DNA from 3 places in the Reticulibacter mediterranei genome. Region 3 is predicted to be linked to each of the others. Evidence: a T-box and tRNA genes for the amino acid it is inferred to sense, from the RefSeq annotation. Region 3 holds a T-box; the other regions hold tRNA genes.
The links. A T-box is a leader RNA that pairs with one kind of tRNA and senses whether it is charged. The one in region 3 lies ahead of leuS (leucine--tRNA ligase), so its partner is inferred to be a tRNA-Leu.
Positions count from the first base shown of each region.

Region 1: it encodes a tRNA-Leu, which carries the amino acid that the T-box ahead of leuS (leucine--tRNA ligase) is inferred to sense. The anticodon was not compared.
Region 2: it encodes a tRNA-Leu, which carries the amino acid that the T-box ahead of leuS (leucine--tRNA ligase) is inferred to sense. The anticodon was not compared.

Region 1 covers NZ_BNJK01000001.1:7,068,738-7,072,952, forward strand. Annotated here, with positions in the region: gene K3T83_RS30560 (nitroreductase family deazaflavin-dependent oxidoreductase) at 1-189, opposite strand, end outside; gene K3T83_RS30565 (oxidoreductase) at 235-1,212, opposite strand; gene K3T83_RS30570 (nuclear transport factor 2 family protein) at 1,432-1,863, opposite strand; tRNA gene K3T83_RS30575 (tRNA-Leu) at 2,463-2,543, opposite strand; gene K3T83_RS30580 (acetyl-CoA carboxylase carboxyltransferase subunit alpha) at 2,618-3,604, opposite strand; gene accD (acetyl-CoA carboxylase, carboxyltransferase subunit beta) at 3,650-4,215, opposite strand, start outside.
Region 2 covers NZ_BNJK01000001.1:6,208,601-6,212,815, reverse strand. Annotated here, with positions in the region: gene K3T83_RS26900 (hypothetical protein) at 1-101, opposite strand, end outside; gene K3T83_RS26895 (Ppx/GppA phosphatase family protein) at 243-1,262, opposite strand; tRNA gene K3T83_RS26890 (tRNA-Leu) at 1,504-1,587, shown strand; gene K3T83_RS26885 (DUF4388 domain-containing protein) at 2,296-2,895, shown strand; gene K3T83_RS26880 (cache domain-containing protein) at 2,916-4,215, shown strand, end outside.
Region 3 covers NZ_BNJK01000001.1:5,082,647-5,086,861, forward strand. Annotated here, with positions in the region: gene leuS (leucine--tRNA ligase) at 1-1,929, opposite strand, end outside; T-box leader at 2,025-2,279, opposite strand; gene K3T83_RS21940 (hypothetical protein) at 2,346-2,735, opposite strand; gene K3T83_RS21945 (glycosyltransferase family 39 protein) at 3,144-4,215, opposite strand, start outside.

The DNA of each region.
Region 1 (4,215 bases), 2.0 Mb from region 3:
GGCCGCAACCAGAAAGCTCCTGCCATCCTGTTCAACCAATGCCACGGGAGTAGTATAGACCTTCCCGCTCTTGCGTCCTCGAACGGAGAGCAGGGTCAGAGGACCCAAAGGAAATCCGGCCCGTAACAGAGCCGTGAGAATGGCGGTTCCAATCTTCATGCCGCTGGTCATATGAAATGTTTTGGTCATCTAGCTGCTCCTCAATTTTCTCAAGGAAACCCTCCTCGGTGGGATTCACCCCAACGGCTCGATACTGCACGCCGACCCCGTGGCCTGAGTAAGCAGATCGTATCGGGCTCCGGTCAGTTCTTCCGACACATTCCAGAGATGTTGCGCTGTCACATGATCAAGTGCGGCGGGCGGAACCTTACTCACTACCGGATAGCCACCACCTATTCCCTCCGAGATGCCAATATACTCGGCGCTTCTGGCGGAAGGATCGGTTGCCTGGTAGAGAGCCGGAAGTGCTCCCCGAGCCGCTGGGTGTGCGAGCACGATCTGGAGGACTCGGATCAGGATCTCCGTTCCCCGCCGTGGGCGCCCCCAGTCAGACTCTTTACCGGTGAGCAGGTTGGTTCTGGCGACGCCTGGATGGACAGAAAGGCTGCTCATGCCACCTCCAACGGCCTGGCAGCGGCGGTCCAGTTCAAAAGCGAAGAGCAGATTCGCGAGTTTTGATTGAGCATAGGCTCTGATCCACTTGTAGGTGCGCTCTGCCTGTAGATCGTCAAAATCGATCTTTCCCTGGCTGGCGATAGTGCTGGATGTGGTTACCACACGCGATCCTGCCCGTGAACACAGCGAGGGCAGCAGCAGGCCCACGAGCGCAAAATGGCCGAGATAATTGACCTGGAAGTGCATCTCGAAGCCGTCGATTGTCTGACGACGGGGACCACCCGCAATGCCAGCATTGTTCACCAGGATATCGAGACCCTGGTGACGCTGGGAGAACGTCTCGGCAAAGCGACGGATAGAGGCAAGATTGGCTAAATCAAGCACTTGCGCTTCGATGCTCGCTTCTGGCAGCATCGTTGCTATCTGGCGTGCGACCTGCTCCGTCCGGCCTTGATTCCTGGACGCAAGCACGACGTGTGCATGATGTGCAGCTAACTGGAGCGCAATCTCATAGCCGATCCCGCTGCTGGCCCCGGTGATGACTGCCGTCCGACCTTCGAGGTTGGACATATCAGCGGCGTTCCACTTGATTTTCATTGTACTGTCTCCTTCAAGAAGGATACATGATTAAAGTCGATTTGCCCCATGACAGCCAATGCCTTGCTCAGGGTGACCACCTGCACGTCTGGGAATGCGAGTAGGTATGGTAGCAGAAGCGAACTGTGTTGGCCAGAACGCGGGTCACCCGTTGTGCGAATCTCGCGCCATCCTTCTTCCACAACTAAGGAGGGTGGCACGGAAGAGAGGCTGGGCTCGTCAGAACATGGTGTTATTGTTCACGGAAGTGGCTGGGATCTCCTGTAGAACGTCCCAGTGCTCGATGATCTTGCCCTGCTCCAGACGAAAGATGTCAGCCGCTGCGGCCCCCTGATCGTTTGGGGAGTAGGTAACCTTGCTGTGGACTACCACCAGGTCTCCCTCGGCAATGATCCGCTTGATATCACTGTGCGCCAGCGGGAACTGCGCTTGCAGGGAAGACGCGAAAGTGAGAAGACCATCGATGCCATCAGGGATGCGGGGATTGTGCTGGATGTAGGCAGAACCGACGTACTTGGTCACCGCCTCCTGCACCTTCTTGTCGTTGAAGGCCAGGTTGATAAAGGCCTGCACAGTCGCGCGGTTGTGCTCCAATGTGGCCTGGTCCATCTGTTGGTCATCGGGTGTGTTCATGGTGAGGTCTGCCGTCATTTTTCTTGCCCTTTCTCAATCTCTGTCGTCCATTCGTATGGATATCCGGTCGTATTGCTTACTCACTAGTTAGAAGATGAACGCTTTGGCGAAGCGACGTAGGCTCTCCTGTTTGGTTGCGTCTGGGAATCAGAGCACTAGCTCCTGGACACCTGCCTCATAGGTGGACAGACGCTCGTCGTGGTCGATCGCGTCTGTCCGTCTGTCGTGTCGCCATTATGCGTTGCCTCCTAGTTGTTTTATAGTAGTTGGTTAACCAACTATAAAGGAGTATACCTGAAAGCAATCGCAACTGTCAAGGGATGCTCGTGCAAAACGGGAGTGGACTTCACGATATGGGCGAAGTCCTTTGAGAAGGTCACCGAGCAGGAGAGACGCTCCCGTGCGTTGTTGTGTGGAAAGGGCTGGATCTCGGGTAGAGAGATGTCATCACCCGGCGGCTTAAGCAGAGAAGACCATCCTTTCAAGGGCAAGTTCGCTCATGCCTTGCTGCTTGCGTCTTCAGCCTTCAAGGAAAGGGATACCTGAGAATGAGAGCTTGCCAATGAGGAGAAAATCGGGTCTGGGTCTGGATTCCTTTTTCTTGAGAGGAGGGGTTATGCCGGTGGAGAGATTCGAACCCTCAACCCTTGCGGGACTTGTTTTTGAGACAAGCGCGTATACCGTTCCGCCACACCGGCTCATCCGAGATGCGCTTTGTTATGCATCTCTGGTGGTGCTTATAATAGCGCATCTCGGATCAGAAGTCAAGAGGTTAGACCTGGATTTGCGAAGTTTCTGTGGTCGTTTCTCGCCCAAAATGTCCAATGTTTCTAAACTTCTGATAGCGTTTTTCCAGCAATTCGTCTGGCGTCATCTGTTTCAATTCTGTCAGATGGCGTAACAGCACCGCTTTCAGCGACTCCGCCGCCTGACGATAGTTGCGATGTGCCCCGCCGAGCGGTTCGGGCACCAGCTCGTCTGCGATATGGAACTCCAGTGAGTCTTTAGCACGAATACGTTGTCCTTCAGCCGCCAGCGCAGCATGTGCCCCACCAAACTTTAAAATATCCGCCGCCGCCTCTGGAGCTGCCACTGTATAGTAGCTATGTTCCATCATCAAGATACGGTCTGCGATACTGATTCCTAAAGCGCCACCGCTGTTGCCTTCGCCAATCACTGTGGCAACGATGGGGACGCGCAGGCGAGCCATTAAATAGAGGCTGGCCGCAATCGCCTCCGACTGCCCTCGCTCTTCGTCGGGGAGCGCCACGGACGCGCCAGCAGTATCAATGAGTGTCACCAGCGGAATCCCAAATTTCTCCGCCTGGCGCATCATACGCTGGGCCTTGCGATATCCCTCCGGGTGTGGCATGCCGAGGTTGCGAAACTGCTTGTCCTTCATGTCGCGACCCTTCTGATGGCAGATCAGCATTACCGTTTGCCCGTCCAGGGTTGCCAGGCCCGCAACGATAGCATGGTCGTCGGCATAGGAGCGGTCTCCATGCAGTTCGAAGAAATCGTCGCACATGAATTTGATGTAATCTAGAGAGTAAGGGCGATCCTTGTGGCGAGCCACTTGTACCGTCTGCCAGGCGGTCAGATTTTTATAGATCTCTTCTGTGCGCGTGCGCAGCTCGTTCTCCAACGTCTGCAATTGCGCCTGCTCGTCTGGTTTCAGTCGATCCCCTTTGCGTTGTAGCGCATTGATCTTTTTTTCCAGGTCCGCCAGCGGCTTCTCGAATTCCAGGTCGTAAGCCATTTTACGTTCTATCCTCTATTTGTTTTGATTGAAGATATAAAGTATTTATTTCGTTATTGTCGGGTACATATGGAGCAGGCGTGCAAGCGTCTGGTGTAACTCACGTCGATGTACCACAGCATCAATCATACCATGCTGGAGGGCAAAATCGGAATTGATGGTATTTTCTGGCACTTTAATGTGCATGAAGCCCTCAATTACACGGGGACCGGTAAAACAGATCAGCGCCCCTGGTTCGGCCAGGATGACATCGCCCTGGAATGCAAAACTGGCAGAAACGCCGCCTGTTGTGGGATCGGTCAGCAGGCTAAAATAAGGCAGAGCCAGCTCTCCCAGCCGTGCGAGCGCCGCAGAGATTTTCGCCATCTGCATGAGCGAAAAAATACCTTCTTGCATGCGAGCACCACCGGAGGTCGAGACAATGAGCATAGGAATGCGCTGCTTCATTGCCAGTTCGATAGCACGAGTGATCTTTTCGCCAACGACAGATCCCATGCTGCCACCCATAAAGAAGAAATCCATCACTGCCAGCGCAATCGGTTTGCCATCGATGGTGGCGTAACCGCTGATGATGGCCTCGTTCTGGTCGGCCTTTTTGCGCTCTTCAACAA
Region 2 (4,215 bases), 1.1 Mb from region 3:
CAGTCCTCCACCTGTAACCCCCCGCTCTGCTCAAGTTCCTCGCTTGTTGGCTGAGCAAAATTCCACCAGCTTAATTCTTCAATCGAACTAGACGGCATCATGTGTAGAGTCCTCCTTTAGATCCGAGATATATGTTTACTCACCATACATCTCAAGTACGCGCATACCAAACCAATCGCTCTCAACGCTCTCCATTATCTACTCCACTTTTCTATACATTCTCCATGCATCTTTCCACCAGTCTATGCATGCTCTCCAGCATGTGTTGTATTATCCTGCAGTTGCGTCAACCACTGTTCTCCATAGCGTACACGTGCGAGCAGGACACCTTCGCGGATACCATGAGCGCTCACATAGATTTCTTTTAGTTGCAACCGCTCCATCAGCATGCGAATAATCAACACGCCAGCCGGCAGAATGCGCGCACGTTGCAGATTAATCGGATAGCGTCGGGCCACCTCATCGGCAGATAACACGCGCAAAATTCCTTCACAACGCACAACATCTTCATACGACAGCTGCGTCTCTGCCTGACTGACTCCCAGGGAATAGCGAGCAAGGTACAACAATGTGTTGGCGCTTCCCCCCACGAAGATCAAAGCAGCAAGATGTGTCTGCGCAGGTATTTTCTGGAAATGGTCAAGCAAAAAAGTCTGAGCCGTTGCCACCTCTTGATGGGTTGGAGGATTAGAAGGTACATAGCGATCATGCAGTGAGCCAGATCCTATTGGGAGAGAGGTACTCCAAATGATCTGCAACTGATGGGCAAAGATCAGTTCCATGCTTCCGCCACCCAGATCTGCGACTGCTATATCAACGGGAGGCGACCCGTGCTGAGAAAGTTCGTAGGTAGCTCCATAGAATGTTAACGCAGCCTCCACATCGCCGCCAATGATATGCACAACCAGCCCGGTTGCCTCACGGATCGCCGCGAGAAACTCTGCGCTATTGCTTGCTCGACGGATTGCCTCAGTTGCCACCCCAAACACGGAGGTCGCAGCATAGTGTTCGGCCAACGCTTGATATTTTTGCAGGGTAGCAATGGTCTGGTCACGTTTCTGTGAGGAAATCGCTCCAGTGGCATTCACGCTCTCACCGATACGCACCAGTTCTAGCTCATCTGCCAGTATCGCTACATGATCCTCGAAACAGCGAGCAACCACCACATGAACGGTATTGCTGCCAATATCGATGGCGGCATACACGGGTGCAGTTGATAGCATCTCTTCATGGGACAAGGTGTGTTCAGTCTGCTCTTGCATACAGGCTCCACATTGACACACGTTAATACAGCTTGCATGTTTTTCCGCCCGATGACGAAGAGCAATGCAAGCCACATAGCGACCAATAACGGGACATGTTGTTATTATAACACGAATAGTAAAGTTTCAGAGGAAACCAGGGAGGGGAAATAAAAATCCCAACAATTTGCCAGAAAACCTCTTGACAAGTTGGTGGAGATACTGTAATATAGGCTTCGTTCCGAGGGAACAAGAAAGATTCGCCGAAGTGGTGAAATTGGTAGACACGCAACGTTCAGGGCGTTGTACTCGAAAGGGTGTGGGGGTTCGAGTCCCCCCTTCGGCACTCTCCATACCATAGAGAACGTCTCAAGTGGCTTTAACAGTAACTTGAGACGTTTTTTATTGACAGCGAACTACCAAATGACAGCAAGTTTAGGGGAATGTAGCAATAGTGTTACAAATCATCCCAATCAGGTTGTTAAGGATTGCTCCCGGTTATCTATCATCCATATCGTAACCACTTTGATCAGCCATCGCAAGCGCTTCATTATATAGAGAAAGTCCTGCTTCGTATTAACCTGGAAAAATCTTCCCAGATATGAACGCCATTCAACATCTACAATTTGATCATTTTCATCCGCTATCCTACAGAAACATAGGATTAAATTGCTATTCTTTTTCGTCAAAAAATATGTGGTAATATACATGCTAATGTCGCTGGCGTTATCAGTGACAGCGCCTCTCATCTTCTCGTACTCGGAAACTGTGAAACACGAAAGAGCCACAAATCATGGGTTGCAAAGAGTCCTTATAGACTGTACTATATTGCAGGCGTGGTGTATCTTATATCAGGTATAGTTTTTTCCCTTTGAAACAAACAACAGGTCAGTAATTATGTAAGGGAAAGGATAGAGGTTTCGACGAAAAAACAATGATGTTTATCTATTTAACTTCTTCACCCATACATCATACTTCAGTACAGCCAGTTGTATGAGCGGGTTTCGTAGTTTCTGATATTTTTACCAGTCGTGAGCGACTAAAGTGAGTTCATATGCAACCACAACGAGAAACTATGACGGATAACCTCGCAGATATCATTCACATCATACACATCGGATGCAAGAGTGGTACGCTCACAGTCGAGCGTGGCGAGGGCAGAACATTAGAAGAGGGCTTCATTACCTTCTCTGGTGGAAGAGCAGTCGAAGCAAAAGTAGGCCAGCAAAGCGGACTGGCTGCCTTTAACTATCTCAATATGTGGCAGGCCTGCCGCTTTTCCTTCATCAACCATGAAGGACAACAAACCTCTTCAACTTTTCCATTCACGTCGTCTCAGACTTCCTATCCCGGTAATAATGGGGCCGCCAGCGGGCAGTATTCTGGCGGTCCAGCATCGACACACACAACTGGAGGATTGCATTCATATGGCGCAGCGGAAGGACGGCCTCTCTTCCCATTTCGTACCCAATTAGGAGATGCAGCGCTACAATATCCAGAAAACATCCAGCTTCCCCGAATGCAGCGGCGCTTACTCTTACTCATCAACGGGCAACGGAACATACATGAGTTGGCACGTTTGATGGTTCGCAATCTCAATGAGGTACAAATACTACTCAACGATCTAGAGCGTAGTGGTCTGATTCAACAGTAAGTTACAGGAGTATATATCCCATGTCTATATCCCAACACGCGCCATCTCCTCGCAGAAGATTATCTTTGACCGCGCGTTTCTCTGCCCTGCTCGTACTCGCAGTGGTCCTCCCATTACTAATCACGGTTGTCGGAAGCGAATTGATCCTGCGTCCTACGCTCCTTTCACAGGCTGCAACTGAGATGGGAAACGATGCACAAGTGCATGCACAAGCCATTGATTCTCTGTTTATTGCCCGTTTGCAGAATCTAGGTTATCTTAGACAATTCTTCGCCATTCAAAAATATCTATCTGGAGATGAAACCTATCAACTTCAAGCCCAGAATGAACTGGCCCTGGGCTATCACCTCGATACAAACTATAGCAACTGGTCGCTGTTTGATCCACAGGGCAAGCTTCGCCTCTCCTATCCTGCACCTCCTGGGACGCGTGGCAAATATACTATCCCGCCCGAGATCATCGACCAATTGCACAATAGCAATAGAGCAATGACTTCAGATGTGTATTATGACGATAATACGCATATGGCATTTGTTGATATTTATGCCTCTGTCACATCTACTGATAATACATTACTGGGATTTGAACGGTCCACTGTGAAGCTGAGCGAAATATGGACAGCGGTCAATAACGAAACAAACGCGGTTCCAGGCAGCTACGCGATGATTCTCGACAATCATGGCGTGCGCATTGCATACACAAACACCGATACAACCCTGACTACGTTGCCCCAGGGTCTTTTCAAATCCGTCGCACCTCTTTCAAAGGACTTTCAACAACGCGTCGCAGACGAAAATCTCTATGGCAATGACCATAGACCAGTGACAGCCTCCGCTGATTCGACGCTGACGACGATACTACAACAGGACGCTCAGGCACCAACTACATTCCAGTTCACGCCCGCTTTGCAGAATGAAGCGTTCCAGGCCTACCGCGTCAAATGTCAGACCGTTCCCTGGACATATCTTGTACTCAGGCCGGTTAACACGATTACCAAAGCAGCCAACCAGCAGGACTTCTACCTCCTGTTGATTGCCGCCGTCATCACACTGCTGGCCGCACTTGTCGGTCTTGTTGTTGGTCGTAGCATCACCCGCCCTATCCTGCAATCAGTATCATCGCTGCTCGCCAGTAGCCAGATGCTTAAAACGCAGGCATCGCGCGAACAGGTCAAAGCAACCGAACAAAAATGGATCGTTGAATCTTCTCAGGTCGGGCTAAAATCGGTGCAATATTACACAGAGGCAGCCAGCGTTGCTGCTCATAGACTGAACGAAATGAGTGGAGAACTGGCACAAAAATGGGGAGGGCTTGATATCC
Region 3 (4,215 bases):
GCGATCACTAAAATCTCCACCAATCTCATATGGTCCCATGAACATCAGATAGATGCGGAAGACATCTGCTCCAAACTGAGCAATGTAGTCGTCGGGATTGATCACATTGCCTCGCGATTTGGAGATCTTCGCGCCATCTTTTGTGATCAGGCCGTGAGCGCGGAACCGTTTGAAAGGCTCGTCGAAATGCAGGTATCCCAGGTCGTACAGTGCCATTGTGATGAAACGAGCATACATCAGGTGCAGGACGCTATGCTCTGGTCCACCGATATACATATCAATCGGCAGCCATTTGCGGGTCAGGGCCGGATTCCAGGGCTGCGTATCGTCGTTTGAGGAGGGATAGCGCAGGAAGTACCAGGCGGAATCCAGAAAATTGTCGTTGACATCCGTTTCGCGGCGTGCAGGTTTGCCACAGATGGGGCAGGTAGTTTGCACAAAACTCTCGATTGCCGCCAGCGGTGAGGAACCTGTCCCGGTCGGTTTCCACTCCTCCACGTCGGGCAGTAGTACTGGCAGTTGATCTTCTGGCACCGGGACGGCCCCATGTTCGGGACAATAGATGATCGGAATTGGCGGCCCCCAGTAGCGTTGCCGACTGATTAACCAGTCGCGCAGACGATATTTGATGCTCCGTTGTCCCAGCTTGCGCCGCTCGACTTCGGCAATGATCGCCTGTGATGCTTCAACTGAGGTCATGCCTGAAAATTCTCCTGAATTGACCAGTATTCCCGGTTGCACAAATGCTCCTTGCTGGATATTTGCATTGCCCTCCCCTGGTTGTACCGCGACACGAATCGGCAGACTCAGCGCATGAGCAAACTCCCAGTCGCGTTCGTCATGGGCAGGAACGCCCATGACCGCGCCTGCTCCGTAACCGCTCAGCACGAAATCAGCAACGTAGATCGGGATGCGTTCACCTGTAAAGGGGTGTTGCGCGTAGGCACCAGTAAAGACGCCGGTCATGGCGCGCTCGTCTGCTTCGGTCAGGCGTTCCGCTTGCTGTTGATAAGCTTCTACCGCATCGCGATAGGCGGGCTGTGTGATGCTGTCGATCAAGGGATGATGCGGTGCCAGGGCAACGAAGGTCACGCCGAAGATGGTATCGGGTCGTGTGGTGTAGACCTGGATCTGCTGATCAGGCCTATCGACAACGGCCATCGCAAACTCCAGTCCCTCGGAGCGGCCAATCCAGTTGCGTTGTAACGCCTTGACCCGCTCGGACCAGTCCATATGGTCCAGATCGTCCAGCAACTTTTGAGCGTACCTCGTGATTTTCAGAAACCACTGCTCTAGCCAGCGCTTCTCAACGATGTTTCCGCAGCGTTCGCAGCGACCATTGATGACCTGTTCGTCTGCCAGCACCGTTTTATCAAAGGGGCACCAGTTGACGGGAGCCGCGCGGCGCTCGGCCAGCCCACCCTTAAACAGTTGGACAAAAATCCACTGCGTCCAGTGATAATAGTGTGGATCGGTCGTGTTCAGTTCATGCGACCAGTCGAAGCGGTTGCCGATGCGCTTGAGTTGCTCATCGCGGAAACGCCTGACGTTCTGTGCGGTCAGGACGCGCGGGTGGATGCCTTTTTTGATCGCGAAGTTCTCACTATGGATGCCAAAGGCGTCGAAACCCATTGGCTCAAAGACATCGTAGCCCTGCATCGCCTGCCAGCGCCCGTGAATATCCGAACCGACGTAGGCATAGACATTGCCGACATGCAGCCCTTCAGCCGATGGATAGGGGAACATCATCAGGTTGTAATATGGCTTGCTTGCCTTTTGCAAATCCACCTGATACAGTTTGCGCTCCTCCCAGATGCCTTGCCACTTGCGCTCAATAGAGGAGAAATCGTACTGTATGCCATGTTTCTGTGATCGTCCACGCGCCTGCGCTGCCCGGTTAGCAGCATTGGATGAACTTTTTTCTGTCATGAGTGATCCTCCTATGATAAAGAGCCAACTAATGGTTGCGGAGGATATCATCGTGCAAAGAGGCATAAAAAAACACCCTCCGCCCCTGGCAAGGGCGAAAAGGCGTAGTGGCTGATCGAGCAGCAGCCTTTCGCGGTACCACCTTGTTTCACCGCTGCCTCACGGCAAGCGGCCTTATGGGTGCCAACACACCCGAACTCTATAACGGGAGTTCCCGGTGACAGCTACTCAATCTTTTCACTGCCACGGCTTCTGAGGGAGCTTCAGTCTCGTCCTGCTATTGACTTACACCAACCGTCAACTCTCTGCAAACAGGCAAGCTACCTACTTTCCTCGTTCAACGCCTGCTATAAACATACTTTGTTTAAACGACTGTAACTTACTTTTTGTGATTTGTCAAGTATCATGCTCTCGTTTTACTGAGGACCGGCAAAATTGATCGATATAGTTTTTTGCTGACTGCGCACGCGTTTGCCCTGGCGGATCTGCTGGGCGGCCTGACGATCTTTTTGTGCCTCAACTTTAATCATCGGAAACGCTCGATGAAATTGTATGCTAAAATCGTTGGCTTTCTGTTCCGAAAGCGTGGCCCGCTGCTCATACGAGCGAGCAAAGATATCGCGCTTGACATCATCGCTGGCATCTATCAAAAGCAGATAGGCGAGCGTGAAATCGGGCTTCCCCTGCTCCGCATAGGCGTCTGCACAGATCAACGCATCAGCCCCCTGCTCTAATTGCTGGCGTGCGAGGTCCAGAAAAACATCTTTCAGCATTTTACTGTAAAGATCTGAAAATGAATTGGACATGGTGTGCTCCTGAAAAGACGAACGGATAAAATCAATTAGTACAATATATTATATAACTGCTGTGAAGGAGGGTTGCTGAGCTATGAATGAAGGGGAAATGATGAGAAGACAGAGGTTGTTGGGTCTCCCGTAGCGACAATGGGTGGTTGGGAGGTCTTGGTGGGGGCCTTGCGCTTGTCGCTCTCCCCAGGCTGTTTCATCGCCCCTGACATGCCGCGGGAGGGAGAGAAACCATGCGGGGCGAGAGCGACAAGCGCAAGGCCCCCACAGCCCCTCCACACCACCCCTTGTCGCTACGGATGGAGAGGGAGACCCTCTCTTCCCTGCATCTTTGCCAGATGTACCAATTATCATGCACCTATGACAGCTTAGGTGATTACTTCCATAAATTGTTAAGATTCATGAGCGCTACTTCGTATCGTACAGATAAACGCGTACGGTGCGCGTCTCGAATTGATCGGTACGGTGATAGTGGCTGTCTAACCAGCGCTGGGCGGCGTCGAAGCGGGCCGCTGCTGCGTCGTCGCGTATACGACCGACGATAAAGATGATGTGGGCATGTTTCGCGCCGAAGCTTGCCAGGACCGTTGGGTCAACGGCGGCATCGGGATTGGCCGACTCAAAGGTTTGCCACGAGAAGGGGCCGGGGGAGTCGCTGGTAAAGTGAGCGGCGCTCGGATAGGCTTGCAGATAATATTCAACCGTGACCTGACAACCCTGTTGCAGGCTGTTATCGTAACAGACCAGTCCGTCGCCCTCGCGATAGTGCTGTTGCACCCAGCTTGTCGCCACATTCCAATCTTCTACCTGGGCGCTTCGATAATAGAGCGGAACAGGCGTGAGCGCAATGGCGATAACTCCCAGCGCCAGAATGACGCGCACGAGACGCCAGCGCAGCAGGCTGATCCCCAGCACCATCAGCAAACAGAGCGGCGGCACAATCGTTACCAGATAGCGATCTGAAAAGAGCCGCAACGAACTGTGTGAGACGGCATAGCTCACCACAATCGGGATCACCAGCCAACAGAGCAGCGACCAGGCAATCTCCAGGCTGGTAAGTTTTTGGGTAAGCTTTTGCGCTTGAATATCGCTTCTCATCAACACCCTGAGCTTTGGCAAGAGGCGACGCGAGACTACTACAGCGATGCTCAGAGCGATACAGGCGATGAGAGCAACCAGATAGATTGTGTGATAGCCGCCAAGAATGAGGAAGAGGCCGACCAACTCCTGGCGATGAGGAATCGGCAACCAGCCCGTCTTCGCTCCCTGAAGCGACACCAGCAGCATCGGAATGATCAGGATTGCGACCGCCACAAGACAGATCACAAGAGCTTTGAAATGGACGAGCGCTCCTGCCCGTCTTTGTTTGGAAGCAAGCAATATGCCTGTCACAGCTACCAGTTGCGCGATCAGAATCAGCCCACTAAAGATGTGGGTGTAGATTGCCAGCACCGTCGCGATGGTATAGCAGATCCACCAG